2 regions of the Stenotrophomonas sp. YJH_SMC_69 genome follow, and region 2 is predicted to be linked to the other one. Evidence: predicted binding sites of a transcription regulator. Region 2 holds the regulator's gene; the other holds the start of a gene.
The links. Region 2 encodes HrcA, which represses chaperone genes, less so after heat shock. Its sites were predicted from a motif close to TTNGCACTCNNNNNNNNNGAGTGCNAA; they were not measured.
Positions count from the first base shown of each region.

Region 1: a site for HrcA is predicted at 2,473-2,499, ahead of rpoH (RNA polymerase sigma factor RpoH). Genes of this name have one in related genera too.

Region 1 is NZ_JCAFTS010000002.1:164,272-172,738, forward strand. Features, by position in the region: gene ftsX (permease-like cell division protein FtsX) at 1-672, shown strand, start outside; gene AC5P8F_RS03855 (response regulator) at 680-1,522, shown strand; gene ung (uracil-DNA glycosylase) at 1,519-2,232, shown strand; gene rpoH (RNA polymerase sigma factor RpoH) at 2,511-3,386, shown strand; gene purD (phosphoribosylamine--glycine ligase) at 3,521-4,804, opposite strand; gene purH (bifunctional phosphoribosylaminoimidazolecarboxamide formyltransferase/IMP cyclohydrolase) at 4,866-6,449, opposite strand; gene AC5P8F_RS03880 (CDP-alcohol phosphatidyltransferase family protein) at 6,658-7,275, shown strand; gene AC5P8F_RS03885 (bifunctional alpha/beta hydrolase/class I SAM-dependent methyltransferase) at 7,310-8,467, shown strand, end outside.
Region 2 is NZ_JCAFTS010000005.1:319,991-328,457, reverse strand. Features, by position in the region: gene AC5P8F_RS11560 (SGNH/GDSL hydrolase family protein) at 1-1,119, opposite strand, end outside; gene AC5P8F_RS11555 (LysR family transcriptional regulator) at 1,217-2,134, shown strand; gene recN (DNA repair protein RecN) at 2,245-3,906, opposite strand; gene hrcA (heat-inducible transcriptional repressor HrcA) at 4,022-5,086, shown strand; gene grpE (nucleotide exchange factor GrpE) at 5,150-5,665, shown strand; gene dnaK (molecular chaperone DnaK) at 5,848-7,770, shown strand; gene dnaJ (molecular chaperone DnaJ) at 7,925-8,467, shown strand, end outside.

The DNA of each region.
Region 1 (8,467 bases), on a different contig from region 2:
CTGGCCGGCCAGCTGCGCGACCGCGACGACGTGGCCGAAGTGAACGTGCGCACGCCCGAGCAGGGCCTGCAGGAACTGCGCGATGCCGGCCTGGGTGAGGCGATCGACGCACTCAACGACAATCCGCTGCCTTCGCTGCTGGTGATCACTCCCGGCCAGGGCAAGGACGACGCACGCCTGGCGCGCGCGCTGGAAAGCCTGCCCGAGGCCGATCTGGTGCAGCACGATGCGCTGTGGCGCCAGCGCCTGGATGCCTGGCTTGCCTTCGGTGCGCGGCTGGTGCAGGTGCTGTCGGTCCTGCTCGGCGCAGGTGCCGCGCTGGTGGTCGGCAACACGGTGCGCCTGGACATCCAGGCCCGCCGCGAAGAGATCGGCGTGCTGCAGCTTCTCGGCGCCAGCGATGGCTTCATCCGCCGCCCGTTCCTGTACCTGGGCGCGTGGTACGGCCTGGGCGCCGGCGCGGTGGCGCTGGCCCTGATCGGCGCTGCGGGTGCCGCCCTGCGCATGCCGCTGGCCGAACTCTCGCGCAGCTACGGCAGCCCGTTCGTACTGCACGGCCTGGACCTGCTGCACGGCGGCCTGGTCCTGCTCGGCACGCTGCTGCTGGGTTGGCTGGGCGCCTGGCTGGTCACCGGCCACTTCCTCCGCCAGACCCGCCCGACCGACACCTGAGACCGGCATGCAACCGCAAGCGCTGAAACACCTTGAAGGGCCCGCGACGCGGGTGATGGTGGTCGATGGCTCGAAGCTGGTGCGCAAGCTGATCGCCGACGTCCTGCAGCGTGACCTGCCGGGCGTGGAGGTGATCGGCTGCGACAGCATCGAGGACGCACAGCAGGCGCTGGCACAGGGGCCGGTGGACCTGGTGACGACCTCGCTGACCCTGCGCGATGGCGACGGCCTGGCGCTGGCGCGGATGGTGCGCGAAGCGGCCGGCCAGGCCTATGTGCCGGTGATCGTGGTCTCCGGCGATGCCCAGCAGCACCTGGAGCAGCGCCGCTTCACCGAGTACGTCACCGACTATTTCGACAAATCGCTCGGCCATGAAGCACTGGCGACCTTCATCCGCGGCTACGTGCAGCCGCAGACCATCCCCGGTGCCACCATCCTCTATATCGAGGACAGCCGCGTGGTGGCCGAGGCCACCAAGCGCATGCTGGAACGCCAGCAGTTGAACGTGCTGCACGTGGTCAGCGCCGAAGAAGCGTTCACCCTGCTCACCGCCGAGTCGCTGGGCCGCAGTCGCCACCGCATCGACCTGGTGCTGACCGACGTCACCCTGAAGGGCGAACTGAGCGGTCGCGACGTGGTGCAGCGCGTGCGCGTGGATTTCGGCTACGGCAAGCGCCGCCTGCCGGTGCTGGTGATGACCGGCGATGGCAACCCGCACAACCAGACCGGGCTGCTGCAGTCCGGTGCCAACGACCTGGTGCTCAAGCCGATCGAAGAACGGCTGCTGGTCACCAAGGTGCTGTTCCAGCTGAGGCTGGCCCGATTGAACGATGGACCTCTGTTGCGATGATGGATGAAGTAGCCGACACCCCGACGATCCAGCTGGAACCGAGCTGGAAGCAGCATGTCGGCGATTATCTGTTGCAGCCGCAGATGCGCGAGCTGTCCAGCTTCCTGCGCCAGCGCAAGGCCAGTGGCGCGGCGGTGTTCCCGCCCGGCCCGCAGATCTTCGCCGCGTTCGACGCCACGCCGTTCGAGCAGGTGAAGGTGGTGATCCTCGGGCAGGACCCGTACCACGGTCGCGGCCAGGCACATGGCCTGAGTTTCTCGGTGCCGCCGGGCGTGCCGGTGCCGCCGTCGCTGCTGAACATCTACAAGGAGATCGAGAGCGATCTCGGTATCCCGCGTCCGGACCACGGCTGCCTGATTCCGTGGGCGCAGCGTGGCGTGCTGCTGCTCAATGCGGTACTGACGGTGGAAGAGGGCAAGGCCGGTGCGCACCAGGGTCGTGGCTGGGAAGGCTTCACCGACCACGTGGTGGATGTGCTCAACCGCGAGCGCGAAGGGCTGGTGTTCATGCTCTGGGGCGCCTATGCGCAGCAGAAGGGCAAGGTGATCGACACCCGCCGCCATCGCGTGCTGAAGTCGCCGCATCCGTCGCCGCTTTCGGCCCATCGGGGCTTCCTCGGCTGTCGTCATTTCTCGATGGCCAACGAGTACCTGCAGCGCCGCGGCCAGGCCCCGATCGACTGGTCGCTGCCGCCGCGCTCGGCACTCTGAGGGCCGGCGGGCCGCTGGGCCTGAACAGCGGGCAACGTTCCCGGGCCTGAATGGGCCTTCAGAACGGCCCGTTCAGCTCCGCTTGACCGGAATCGGCCGCTTTACGGCAGGTAATTGCTTGAATTCCAAGGGATTGTGAATCCCAAAAAGCATGCTCGCCACTGTCATCAAATCGCGCTACGGTAGGGCTCTGTTTGGGACCAGTGTTGCATCAATGGGATGCTGGAACTTTTTCCTCCTTTAGCAGTCCAAATCCCGGACTGCTAAGATGGGTGCCTATGAGCCAGAACACCTCTACTGCCCTTGTGGCAAACAATCTCCCGATTCCCAGTGCGCTCGGTTCGCTGGACGCCTACATCGGTGCCGTGCACCAGATCCCGGTGCTGTCGGTCGATGACGAACAGGACCTGGCCCGTCGCTTCCGCGACGGCAACGATCTGGACGCTGCCCGCGAGCTGGTGCATTCGCACCTGCGCTTCGTGGTGCACGTGGCCCGCGGCTACAACGGCTACGGCCTTGCCCTGGGCGACCTGATCCAGGAAGGCAACATCGGCCTGATGAAGGCGGTCAAGCGCTTCGACCCGGACATGGGCGTGCGCCTGGTTTCCTTCGCGGTGCACTGGATCCGTGCCGAGATGCACGAGTTCATCCTGAAGAACTGGCGCATCGTGAAGGTCGCCACCACCAAGGCGCAGCGCAAGCTGTTCTTCAACCTGCGCAAGTCGAAGACGCGCCTGGGCTGGATGAACGCGGCGGAAGTGAGCGCGGTGGCCAAGGACCTGAACGTGTCCGAGCGCGAGGTCATGGAAATGGAGTCGCGCCTGTCGGGTCGCGATATCGGGTTCGATGCGCCGACCGACGAGGACAACGAACACGCACCGCCGTCGCCGGCTGCGTTCCTGGTCGCCGATGACGAAGACCCGTCGATGGCCTACGAGCGCGAGGACAGCGAAGACAACCAGATGCAGCTGCTGCGCGAAGGCCTGGCGGAACTGGATGCGCGTTCGCGTGACATCATCCGCCGCCGCTGGCTGGATGCCGACAGCAAGGTGACGCTGCAGGAGCTGGCCGACGAGTACGGCGTGTCGGCCGAGCGCATCCGCCAGGTTGAAGCGAACGCGCTGAAGAAGATGAAGGCGCTGTTCACCGCGTAAGGCGGGACGGTGTTGAAGCAATGAAAAGGCCCGGCATTGCCGGGCCTTTTCTTTTCGGTGGCGTTCTCATCCATGCATGGCGTGGATCTACCAATGTCAGTAGAGCCACGCCCTGCGTGGCTGCGGCGCGGTCGTCACTCTTCGCGTGCGATCGCGCGCCAGCCAATGTCGTTGCGGTGGAACGCGTTGGCCCAGCTCACCTTGGCCACGCCGGCGTAGGCATTGGCCTGCGCGTCGCGCACGCTGTCGCCCAGTGCGGCCACGCACAGCACGCGACCGCCCGCACTGACCACGTGGCCCTGAGCATCCAATGCCGTACCGGCATGGAACACCTTGGCACTGGCCGGCACGTCGTCCAGGCCGGAAATCACGTCACCGGTGATCGGCGCTTCCGGGTACGGCCTGGCCGCCAGCACCACGCCCAGCGACGGGCGCGCGTCCCACTGCGCTTCGACCTCATCCAGGCGGCCATCGATGGCCGCTTCCACCAGCTCGACCAGGTCCGACTGCAGGCGCAGCATCACTGGCTGGGTTTCCGGGTCGCCAAAGCGCACGTTGAATTCGATCACCTTCGGTGCGCCGCTGGCATCGATCATCAGGCCGGCGTAGAGGAAACCGGTGAAGGGAATGCCGTCGGCAATCATGCCCTGCACGGTGGGGTTCACCACCTCGCGCATCACCCGTGCATGCACCTCCGGCGTCACCACCGGGGCCGGCGAATAGGCGCCCATGCCGCCGGTATTCGGGCCGGTGTCGCCGTCGCCGACGCGCTTGTGGTCCTGCGAGGTGGCCATCGGCAGCGCATGCACGCCGTCCACCATCGAAATGAAGCTGGCTTCCTCACCGTCGAGGAATTCCTCGATGACCACGCGCGCACCGGCATCGCCAAACGCGTTGCCGGACAGCATGTCACGCACCGCGTCCTCGGCCTCGGTCAGGCTCATCGCCACGATCACGCCCTTGCCGGCGGCCAGGCCATCGGCCTTGACCACGATCGGTGCGCCCTTCTCGCGCACATATGCCAGCGCGGCGTCCACGTCGCTGTGCACGGCGTAGTACGCGGTGGGGATGTTGTGGCGCGCCAGGAAGTCCTTGGCGTAGGCCTTGCTGCCTTCCAGCTGCGCGGCGGCGGCGGTCGGCCCGAAGATGCGCAGGCCGGCGGCGCGGAAGCGGTCGACCACGCCGGCCACCAGCGGTACTTCCGGGCCGACCACGGTCAGCGCTACGCCCTCGGCCTGGGCCAGCGCCAGCAGGCCGTCGATATCGGTGACCTTGACTGCCACGTTGCGGCACGTGTCTTCGCTGGCGGTACCGGCGTTGCCGGGCGCCACGATCACTTCGGTGACACGGGAGGACTGGGCCAGCTTCCATGCCAGGGCGTGTTCGCGGCCGCCAGAGCCGATGACGAGGATCTTCATGGGACAGGGTTCTCGGGTACGGAAGAGAAAAGCCGGGCAGGGCCCGGCTTGGTGATGCGGATCAGTGGCGGAAGTGGCGCACGCCGGTGAACACCATGGCCAGGCCATGTTCGTCGGCGGCGGCGATCACTTCGGCATCGCGCATCGAACCGCCCGGCTGGATGACCGCCTTGATGCCGGCGGCTGCAGCGGCATCGATGCCATCGCGGAACGGGAAGAAGGCGTCGGAGGCCATCACCGAGCCCTCGACCACCAGGTTCGCATCGGCGGCCTTGATGCCGGCGATGCGGGCCGAGTACACGCGGCTCATCTGGCCGGCACCGACACCGATGGTGCGGTTGTCCTTGGCATAGACGATCGCGTTGGACTTCACGAACTTGGCCACGTTCCAGGCGAACAGCAGATCGGTGAACTGCTTGTCGGTCGGCGCCAGCCTGCTGACCACCTTCAGTTCGTCGCGGGTCATGCCGCGGTTGTCCGAGGACTGCAGCAGCAGGCCCGAGCCGACGCGCTTGCTGTCGAAGTTGTTCAGCCCGTCGCCGTGCGGGATGCGCAGTACGCGCACGTTGGCCTTCTTCTGCGCGTACTCCAGCGCGGCCGGCTCGTAGTCCGGGGCGATCAGCACTTCGACGAACTGGCGGTCGAGGATCACCTTGGCGGTGGCGGCATCCAGCGGCTTGTTGAAGGCGATGATGCCGCCGAAGGCGCTGGTCGGGTCGGTGGCGTAGGCCAGCTCGTAGGCATCGCCGTTGCCGGCGCCGACGGCCACGCCGCACGGGTTGGCGTGCTTGACGATGACGCAGGCCGGCGCATCGAACTGGCGCACGCATTCCCACGCCGCATCGGCGTCGGCCAGGTTGTTGTAGCTCAGCTCCTTGCCCTGCAGCTGCTGGAAGGTGGCCAGCGTGCCCGGCACCGGGTACAGGTCGCGGTAGAACGCGCCGCTCTGGTGCGGGTTCTCGCCATAGCGCAGGTCCATCACCTTCACGAAGGTGGAGTTCATCTGCGCCGGGTACTCGGCACGGGCCGGCACGGCGGCGTCAGTGGCGGTGACCGCCGACAGGTAGTTGCTGATCGCCGCATCGTACTGGGCGACGCGGTTGAACGCGGCCACCGAGAATGCGAAGCGGGTGGCCGCCGTCAGCTGGCCGTTGTTGGCCTCCAGCGAGGCCAGCAGCTCGGCGTACTGCGACGGATCGGTGGCCACCGCCACGCGGGCGAAGTTCTTGGCCGCCGAGCGCAGCATGGCCGGGCCGCCGATGTCGATGTTCTCGACCGCGTCGGCCAGGGTGCAGTCGGCCTGGGCGGTGACCGATTCGAACGGGTACAGGTTCAGCACCAGCAGGTCGATGGCACCGATACCGTGCTCGGCCATCACTGCGTCATCCAGGCCGGAGCGGCCCAGCAGGCCGCCGTGCACCATCGGGTGCAGGGTCTTGACCCGGCCGTCCATCATTTCCGGGAAGCCGGTGACCTCGGCCACGTCCTTCACGGCCAGGCCCGCATCGCGGATCGCCTTGGCGGTGCCGCCGGTGGACAACAGCTCCACGCCGCGTGCCGCCAGCGCAGTGGCCAGCTCGACCAGGCCGGTCTTGTCGGAAACGGAGAGGAGGGCCCGGCGGACGGGCAACAGATCAGCAGTCATGGGACAGAATCGGCAGCGGAGCGGGGCCGATATTGTAGGCGGTGGGGGCCGGTGGCGGGCGCCGGCGGGGAAAATCGACCCGCACCCACGGCCTGTGGCCGCCTTCAGCACAGCCTGGCCGGGGACGGTCCGCAAGCAATTCGATGGGGCGCGCTGCTCCAATCGGGTAGGCTGTGCCGGAACTGCCAAGGATCAGCGGGTTCGGATCGTGTCGATCTATGCATTGAAAGGACGTTTTCAGGACCTGTTGCGTCCGGCCGTACGCGGTCTGTACCGCATGGGGATCACCGCCAATGCGGTGACCGTGACCGCGGCCGTGGTCTCGCTGCTGGTCGCTGCCGCCGTCTGGTGCTGCGCGCCGGCCCAGCCCCTGCTGTACCTGCTGCTGCCGCTGTGGATGCTGCTGCGCATGGCGCTCAACGCCGTGGACGGCATGTTGGCCCGCGAGTTCGGCCAGCAGTCGCGGCTGGGCGCCTATCTGAACGAGCTGTGCGATGTGATCGCCGATGCGGCGCTGTACCTGAGCCTGCTCAGCGTGCCGGGCGTGCGCCCGGAAGTGCTGTGGCTGCTGGCCTGGACGGCGGCGCTGAGCGAGTACGCCGGGGTGCTGGGGCTGATGGTCGGTGCCAGCCGCCGCTATGACGGCCCGATGGGCAAGAGTGACCGCGCCTTCGTCGTCGGCGTGCTGGGTCTGCTGCTGGCGTCTGAGTGGGTTGGCGCGATGACGGTCACTGGCGTGGCTGCGGCCATGGCGGTGCTGTGCATGCTGACCATGATCAACCGCGTCCGTCGCGGACTGCGGGAAACGGCGGTTTCGTCGAATTAATCAAGCAGATACAAAAAGACAATCAGGAGATTGCATGCGTCAGGCGCAGGAACGGGAATTCCACAGCTTCGACCAGGTACCGCTGTTCTACCGGTACTGGGCGGGCACCACCGCCACCCCGGCCACCCGGGCCATCGTGCTGCTGCACCGCGGCCACGAGCACTCCGGGCGCGTCACCCACCTGGTCGATGAGCTGGACCTGCCAGACACCGCCTTCTTCGCCTGGGATGCGCGCGGCAATGGCCGTTCGCCGGGTGCGCGTGGCGATGCACCGGGCTTCCCGGCGCTGGTGCGCGACCTGGACAGCTTCATCGCCCACATCGGCGCCGAGCACGGCATTGCGGTGGAAGACATCGTGGTGATCGCGCAGAGCGTAGGGGCGGTGGTCGCCGCGACCTGGGTGCACGATTACGCGCCACGCCTGCGTGCGCTGGTGATGGCTTCACCGGCGTTCAAGGTGAAGCTGTACGTGCCGTTCGCGCGGCCGGGCCTGACCTTGATGCAGAAGCTGCGCGGCAACTTCTTCGTCAACAGCTACGTCAAGCCGCAGTGGCTGACCCATGACCCGGCGCGGGTGGAAAGCTACCGTACCGATCCGCTGATCACCCGGCCGATCTCGGTGCGCGTGCTGCTGGGCCTGTACGAAGCGGCCGACCGCATCGTGGCCGATGCGCAGGCGATCAGCGTGCCGGTGCAGCTGCTGGTGTCCGGCTCGGATTTCGTGGTGCACCGTGGCCCGCAGGATCGCTTCTATGAGCGCCTGTCCAGCCCGATCAAGGAGCGGGTGCACCTGCCGGGCTTCTTCCACGACACGCTGGGCGAGCGCGATCGGGCACCGGCACTGGCGCGCATCCGCAGCTTCATCCAGGCGCGTTTCGCCGAACCGTTGCGCGAGCTGTCACGGCGCGACGCGCACCGCCATGGGCCGACCTTCGAAGAGTCGGAGATCCTGGCCTGGCCACCGGAACGCAACAGCCTGGCCGACCTGCGCTGGCGCGTGGTACGTGGCGGCCTGCGCTTCGGCGGCACGCTGTCCGAAGGCATCGCGCTGGGCCTGCAGACCGGTTTCGATTCCGGTAGCACGCTGGACTACATCTACCGGAATGAGGCGCGCGGCAAGGGCCCATTGGGGCGGATGGTCGACCGCAACTACCTGGATGCGATCGGCTGGCGTGGCATCCGAGTGCGTGGC
Region 2 (8,467 bases):
CCGTGACGGATCGGCCGGGTCGCGTAGCGCCGCGTCCAGGTCGATCACCGCGTCGAACGGGCTGTTGCTGCGCAGCCATGCATTGAGCTGTTGGCGCAGGGCCTCCTTGTCCGGGTGGTAGTAGTCGTCCAGCGGCGTGCCGGGCAGGGCGCCCGCGAACGGCATCAGGGTGGCGCCGAATATGCGTAGACCCCGCCGGTGGGCCTGTTCGGCCAGGGCACGATAGCCGGCCTGCAGCTCGGGCAGGCTGGGCCGGGGCTGCGCGCGGGCGAAGGCAGTACCGGGCCAGCTGATGTCGTTGATGCCGATCAGCACGATGACGCTGGCGACGCCGGGCTGATCCAGTGCGTCACGCCGCAGGCGGGCCAGAACCGACTCGCCCATGCCGTCGCTCAGCAGCCGATTGCCGGAAATGCCCGCGTTGACCACCGCGACGCCGCGCGGTGCCAGACGCGCGGCCAGATGGTCGGTCCAGCGCTGGTCCTGGTCGAGGCTGGCGGTGGCGCCGTCGGTGATCGAGTCGCCAATCACCACCACGCTACGCGCACTGGCGGCGGCCTCGACCTCAATCCCGGTGAGGAACAGGCGTGCGGTAGTGGAACTGGCACCCTGCAGGTCGCGCGCCCGGGCCTGATTGCCGCCGGCGATCCAGCTGGTCTGGCGGCCGTCCCAATGGAATGCCTGCACCGGCGTCGGCCCCGGCACGAAGACGCTGACCTGCAGCGCCTGGTGGTCTTCCGTGGCCACCGCCAGCGGATCGCTCAGCCGTTCCTGACCGGCACCGATCAACACCCCAGGCTGGCCGTCGAAGCTGAGCGGTTGCGGGGTGGCGCCCGCGCCCGCGGCCACGCTGGCCGCCCCGATCCGCAGCGGCTGGGTGCCGTAGGCATTGCTCAGCCGCACCCGCAGCCGGGACCCGCCCAGGCTGATGCGCGCGGTCTGGCGGAAGGTCTGGTCCTGCAGCGTGGCCGGAACCAGGGTCGGGAACAGGAAATCCGCGTCCCAGACCGGTTGCGGGCTGGCCTGCCAGCTGGCGACCCAGTGCGGGGCGGATGCGGCACTGGCGACGCCGGACAGGGCGAGCAGGGCGGTGGCGGTGAGCTGGCTCAAGCGGTTCATCGGGCAATCCAGGTGGGAGGGAACGCCATGGTGATTCCGGGGTCATCTGTGAACTAGACTGCGTATGGACAATCATCTGTGAACTGGATTCATCGCCATGGCGCGACCCGACATCAACCGATCCGGCGAACTGGAAGTGTTCGTGCGGGTGATCGAGACCGGTGGCTTCTCCGCCGCCGCACGCACCCTGGACATGACGCCGTCAGCAGTGAGCAAGCTGGTGGCCCGGCTGGAGCAGCGGCTGGGTACGCGCCTGCTGCAACGCTCCACCCGCCAGCTGCAGCTGACCCCGGAAGGCTGCGCGTTCTACGAGCGCGGCCTGCGCGTGCTGGCCGACCTGGAGGAGGCCGAGCGCTGTGCCAGTGCCCATGCCGAGCCGCGCGGACGGCTGCGGGTAAACTCCAACGTGCCGTTCGGCCAGCATTTCCTGCTGCCGCTGCTGCCGGCATTCCTCGAACGCAACCCGCAGGTAGGCGTGGACCTGACCCTCAATGACGAGGTGATCGACCTGCTTGAGCAGCGCACCGACGTGGCGGTGCGGGCCGGTCCACTGAAGAGCTCCAGCCTGGTGGCGCGGCGGCTGGGTGCGACGCGGATGATGATCGTGGCTGCACCGGCCTACGCGCAGCGGCACGGGCTGCCACGCACTGCCGAGGAGCTGCAGTCGCACAACCGGTTGGATATCGGCCATGCGCGCGCGATGCAGGGCTGGCCATTGTTGCAGGACGGGCGCGAACGCATGCTGCTGCCCAGTGGCAACGCGCGCGCCAGCAACGGCGATGCGCTGCGCCAGCTGGTGCTGGGTGGGCTGGGCATGGCGCGGCTGGCAGCATTCCAGGTGCAGCAGGACATTGCCGCCGGGCGCTTGCTGCCGGTGCTGGAGGACGCCAATCCCGGTGACCTGGAAGAGGTGCACGCGGTGTTCCTGGGGCAGGGCGGCTACCTGCCGCTGCGGGTGCGCGCGTTTCTTGATTTCCTGGTGGAGAACGTCGATCTGACGCAGCCACAGGGGTAGTGCCGGCCGCTGGCCGGCAACCTCATGATCTTCATCCACCCGCATCAGGGTGCCGGCCAGCGGCCGGCACTACCGTGCGGAAGCCGAGCCAATGCTCGGCTCGGCCGGCGTTACACCTGCAGCAGCTTGCGTGCGGCGGCGCGCGCTTCCTTGCTCACTTCCACGCCGCCGAGCATGCGCGCCAGTTCTTCCTCGCGCGCCTTGCTGTCCAGCTTTTCCACTGCGCTCTGGGTCATGCCTTCCACCGGGGCCTTGCTGACCCGGTAATGGGCATGGCCCTTCGAGGCGACCTGCGGCAGGTGGGTCACGCACAGCACCTGGCGCTTCTCGCCAAGGGCGCGCAGCTTCTGGCCGACGATGTCCGCCACCGCGCCACCGATGCCGGAGTCGACTTCGTCGAACACCATGGTCGGCACTGCATCCAGGTCCAGCGCGGCCACTTCGATGGCCAGCGAGATGCGCGAAAGTTCGCCACCCGAGGCCACCTTGCGCAGGGCACGCGGTGGCTGCCCGGCATTGGCCGCCACCAGGAATTCCACGCGCTCGGCACCCTGCGGGTCGGGCTTGCCGGCGTCCTGCGGTTCCAGCTCGATCAGGAACTGGCCGCCGCCCATGCCCAGCTCGGCGATGATGCCGGTGGTGGTGGCCGACAGCTCGGCAGCGGCGGCGCGGCGGCTGGCGGTCAGCAGCCCGGCCTGCACGCGCCACGCCGCAGCGGCCTTGTCGATCTCGCCGGCGAGGCGCTGCAGGCGTTCGTCAGCACCACGCAGCTGTTCCACTTCGGCGTGCATGCGCTCGCGCTGCGCGCCCAGCTCGTCCATCGGCACACGGTGCTTGCGGGCCAGGTCGTGCAGGCGGCCGAGGCGACGCTCGTTCTCCTCGAACTGTTCCGGGTCGGCGTCGAGGTCGTCATGCACGCGGTCCAGCAGCGACAGGGCTTCGTGCAGCTGGATCGAGGCATTCTCGATCAGGCCGTCGACCTCGCCCAGGCGCGGGTCGTGTTCGATCAGGCGCGACAGCTCGTGGCGCACCTGCTGCAGCAGGTCCAGCGCGGAACTGCCGTCGTCGCCATTGAGCTGGTTGCTGGCCGCCTGGCAGGCACTCAGCAGGGCACTGGCATGGGCCTGGCGGCGGTGGCTGGCGCCCAGCGCGGCAATCGACTCCGGTTCCAGGTCTTCGCGGTCCAGTTCGCGCAGCTGGTGCTCCAGGAAGCCGATCCGGTCACTGACGTCGCCCTGCTGCGACAGCGCCAGCGATTCATCGACCAGCGCCTGCCAGGCCGCAGCGGCGCGGCGCACCTGGCGGCGCTCGTCCTCGTTGCCGGCATAGGCGTCCAGCAGGGCCAGCTGCGACGGGCGCGTCAGCAGGGCCTGCTGTTCGTGCTGGCCGTGGATCTCCACCAGCAGCGAGGCCAGGTCGGCCAGCTGGGCCAGGGTCACCGGGCGGCCGTTGATCCAGGCCCGCGAGCCGCCATCGGCACGGATCACGCGGCGCAGCTGGCACTGCTCCTCGTCGTCCAGCTCGTTGTCGGCCAGCCACTGGCGCGCGGCCTGCAGCTGGTCCAGCGCGAACTCGGCCGACAGCTCGGCGCGCGCGGCGCCGTGGCGGACCACGCCGCTGTCGGCGCGCAGGCCGGACAGGAAGCCCAGCGCGTCGACCATCAGTGACTTGCCGGCGCCGGTCTCGCCTGAAACCACGGTCATGCCTGGCCCGAACTCCAGTTCGGTGGCGCGGACGACGGCGAAATCCTTGATCGAAAGATGTCTGAGCATGGGTAAGGGGGTGTCAGCAGCCGCGCAACGCTAGCACGCGGGCGCGGGAGGTCCAATGACTTGCCAAGGTGATCCGCCGCCATTATCTAGTGTCCGTGTCTCACAGGTTGATTCCATGCACGGTTCTCCCGACCAGCTTGCCCCGCGTGCGCGCCATCTGCTGCGCACGCTGATCGCGCGTTACATCCAGGACGGTGAGCCGGTCGGCTCGCAGACGCTGGCGCGCGTGGCCGGGCTGGAGGTCAGTCCGGCCACCATCCGCAACATCCTGGGTGACCTGGAAGACCTGGGGCTGCTGGCTTCGCCGCACACCTCGGCCGGGCGCGTCCCGACCGCACATGGCTACCGGGTGTTCGTCGACAGCCTGCTGCAGATGCAGCCGCCGGGCGAAGGCGAGCTGGCCCGGCTGCGCCAGGAACTGGCCGGCGGCGGCAGCACCCAGGCCCTGCTTGGCAGCGCCTCGGAGCTGCTGTCGGCGATGAGCCACTTCGTCGGCGTGGTCAGCGCCCCGCGGCGCGAGCAGTTCGCGTTCCGCCAGATCGATTTCGTGGCGCTGGACGGGCGCCGGGTGCTGGCGATCCTGGTGTTCGCCGACAACGAGGTGCAGAACCGGGTCATCGAGACCCGCCAGGAGTTCGCGCCGGGCCAGCTGGAACAGGTCGCCAACTACCTCAACGCGCATTTCGCCGGCCTGCCGATGGCCGAGATCCGCACCCGCCTGCTGCTGGAACTGCGTGATGCCCGTTCGGAGCTGGAGCAGCTGCTGGCGCACAGCATCGAGCTGGCCGAGCAGGCCCTGCAGCCGGCGGCCGACGACATGCTGGTGGCCGGGCAGACCCGTCTGATGGGGGTGCAGGACCTGTCCGACCTGGAGCGGCTGCGCGAGCTGTTCGAGCTGTTCTCCAGCAAGCGCGAGATCCTGCAGCTGCTGGAGCGGACCATCCAGGCGCCCGGCGTGCGCATCTTCATCGGCGAGGAGACCGGGATGATGCCGCTGCAGGGCGTCTCGCTGGTCACTGCCCCTTACACGGCCAATGGCCAGGTGCTGGGCGTGCTGGGCGTGATCGGCCCCAAGCGGATGGCCTACGACCGGATGATCCCGCTGGTCCAGGCTACTGCCGATGTACTCGGCGCGGCGTTTTCGCCAGCCGGGCGCACTCCTGGAACATCCGACGCTTGAAACGCAGCATCCCGCCCACACTAGGGTGGGTGGAGGCGGAGACTGACCGCCAGGGACCCAGACATGAACCACGAACATCCAGATATCGAATCCCAGCAGACTGCCGCCGATGCGGCCGCCGCCGCCGGCGTCAACGACGAAGTGGAGCGCCTGCGCGCCGAGGTCGAGCAGATCAAGGCCGATGCGCTGCGTGAGCGCGCCGACCTCGAGAACCAGCGCAAGCGCGTTGCCCGTGACATCGAGCAGGCCCGCAAGTTCGCCAACGAGAAGCTGCTGGGCGAGCTGCTGCCGGTGTTCGACAGCCTGGATGCCGGCTTGAAGGCGGCCGGCGATGACCCGCATCCGCTGCGCGAGGGCCTGGAGCTGACCTACAAGCAGCTGCTGAAGGTTGCCGCCGACAACGGGCTGGTCCTGCTGGACCCGATCGGCCAGCCGTTCAACCCGGAACACCACCAGGCCATCAGCCAGGTGCCGGCCCCAGACGCCGCCCCGGGCAGCGTGGTGACCGTGTTCCAGAAGGGTTACCTGCTCAACGAGCGCCTGCTGCGGCCGGCGCTGGTGGTGGTGGCCGCCGACTGACCCCTCCAGGGCCGGAAGGCGGGAATGTCCCGTCACCCGGCCCGACGCTGAACGCGCCGGGCGACCGGAAACACAGCGTTCGGGAGATGGCTTGAATGTTCCACGAGCCTCCCCCACATCGTATTCATCCACCGGCCGAACGGCCGGACTGACCCCAACAAGCATCCTCAGGAGTCTCCCCCATGGGCAAGATCATTGGTATCGACCTCGGCACCACCAACTCGTGCGTGGCGATCATGGACGGCGGCAAGGCCCGCGTCATCGAGAATTCGGAAGGCGATCGCACCACCCCGTCGATCGTCGCCTACACCAAGGACGGCGAAGTCCTGGTGGGCGCCTCGGCCAAGCGCCAGGCCGTCACCAACCCGAAGAACACCTTCTACGCGGTGAAGCGCCTGATCGGCCGCAAGTTCACCGACGCCGAAGTGCAGAAGGACATCGCCCACGTCCCGTACAGCATCCTGGCCCATGACAACGGCGATGCCTGGGTGTCGACCAGCGATGGCAAGAAGATGGCCCCGCAGGAAATCTCGGCCAAGGTGCTGGAGAAGATGAAGAAGACCGCCGAGGACTTCCTCGGTGAGAAGGTCACCGAAGCGGTCATCACCGTGCCGGCCTACTTCAACGACAGCCAGCGCCAGGCGACCAAGGATGCCGGCCGCATCGCCGGCCTGGACGTCAAGCGCATCATCAACGAGCCGACCGCGGCCGCGCTGGCCTATGGCCTGGACAAGGGCGACAACAAGGATCGCAAGATCGTGGTGTACGACCTGGGCGGCGGCACCTTCGACGTCTCGGTGATCGAGATCGCCAACGTCGACGGCGAGAAGCAGTTCGAAGTGCTGGCCACCAACGGCGACACCTTCCTGGGCGGCGAAGACTTCGACAACCGCGTCATCGAGTACCTGGTTGAAGAATTCAACAAGGACCAGGGCATCGACCTGCGCAAGGATCCGCTGGCCCTGCAGCGCCTGAAGGACGCTGCCGAGCGCGCCAAGATCGAGCTGTCCAGCGCCCAGCAGACCGAAGTGAACCTGCCGTACGTCACCGCTGACGCCTCGGGTCCGAAGCACCTGAACATCAAGCTGACCCGCGCCAAGCTGGAAGCACTGGTGGAAGACCTGATCAAGAAGTCGATCGAGCCGTGCCGCGTCGCCCTGAACGATGCCGGCCTGCGTTCGAGCGACATCAGCGAAGTGATCCTGGTCGGTGGCCAGACCCGCATGCCGAAGGTGCAGCAGGCGGTGACCGAATTCTTCGGCAAGGAACCGCGCAAGGACGTCAACCCGGACGAAGCCGTGGCACTGGGCGCTGCGATCCAGGGCGGCGTGCTGGGCGGCGACGTCAAGGACGTGCTGCTGCTGGACGTGACCCCGCTGTCGCTGGGTATCGAAACCATGGGCGGCGTGTTCACCAAGATCATCGAGAAGAACACCACCATCCCGACCAAGGCCTCGCAGGTGTTCTCCACCGCCGAGGACAACCAGTCGGCCGTGACCGTGCACGTGCTGCAGGGTGAGCGCGAGCAGGCCCGCTTCAACAAGTCGCTGGCCAAGTTCGACCTGTCCGGCATCGAGCCGGCTCCGCGTGGCCTGCCGCAGGTGGAAGTGTCCTTCGACATCGACGCCAACGGCATCCTGCACGTGTCGGCCAAGGACAAGAAGACCAACAAGGAACAGAAGGTCGAGATCAAGGCCGGTTCGGGTCTGTCCGAGGAAGAGATCGCACGCATGGTCGCCGACGCGGAAGCCAACCGCGAAGAAGACAAGAAGTTCCAGGAGCTGGTGCAGGCCCGCAATCAGGCCGATGCCCTGATCCACGGCACCCGCAGTGCCATCACCGAGCACGGCAGCAAGGTCGGCGGCGATGTCATCGGCAAGGTCGAGGCGGCCCTGGCCGACCTGGAAACCGCGATGAAGGGTGACGACAAGGCACAGATCGAAGCCAAGTCGAAGGTGCTGGAGGAAGCCGGCCAGTCGCTGTTCGCCGCTGCTTCGGCCGACCAGGGCGGTGCCCCGGGTGCCGACGCCGGCAACGCCGGCAAGGCGCAGGACGACGTGGTCGACGCCGAGTTCACCGAAGTCAAGGACGACAAGAAGTCCTGATCCGGACCGACACGGGACGCTGGCCATCAGCGTCCCGTTGTCGCATCAGGGTCCTGACCGCCCACCGGCGTGTCGGGGCGCCCGACGCAAGAGCGGACCTGGTTCCGCTCTTCCGCTTTGACGAATCCCGACTTTCCGGAACCAGATTCACCATATGAGCAAGCGCGATTACTACGAAGTGCTGGGCGTTGCCCGCACCGCCACCGACGACGAGCTGAAGAAGGCCTACCGTCGCTGTGCGATGAAGTTCCACCCGGACCGCAACCCGGGTGATGCGGCGGCCGAAGCCTCCTTCAAGGAGTGCAAGGAAGCCTACGAAGTGCTGTCCGATGGCAACAAGCGCCGCATGTACGACAGCCACGGCCACGCCGCGTTCGAGCACGGCATGGGCGGTGGTGGTCCGGGCGGCCCGGACATGAACGATATCTTCGGCGATATCTTCGGCAACATTTTTGGCGGGGGCGGCGGTGGGCCGCGCCAGGCCCGTCGCGGCGCCGACATCGGCTACGTGATGGAGCTGGACCTGGAAGAAGCGGTACGCGGCGTCGAGCGCCGCATCGAGATCCCGACCCTGGCCGAGTGCGGCGACTGCGATGGCAGTGGCTCCGAAGACGGCAAGGTCGAAACCTGCAATGTGTGCCATGGCCGCGGCCAGGTGCGCATCCAGCGCGGCATCTTCGCCATGCAGCAGGCCTGC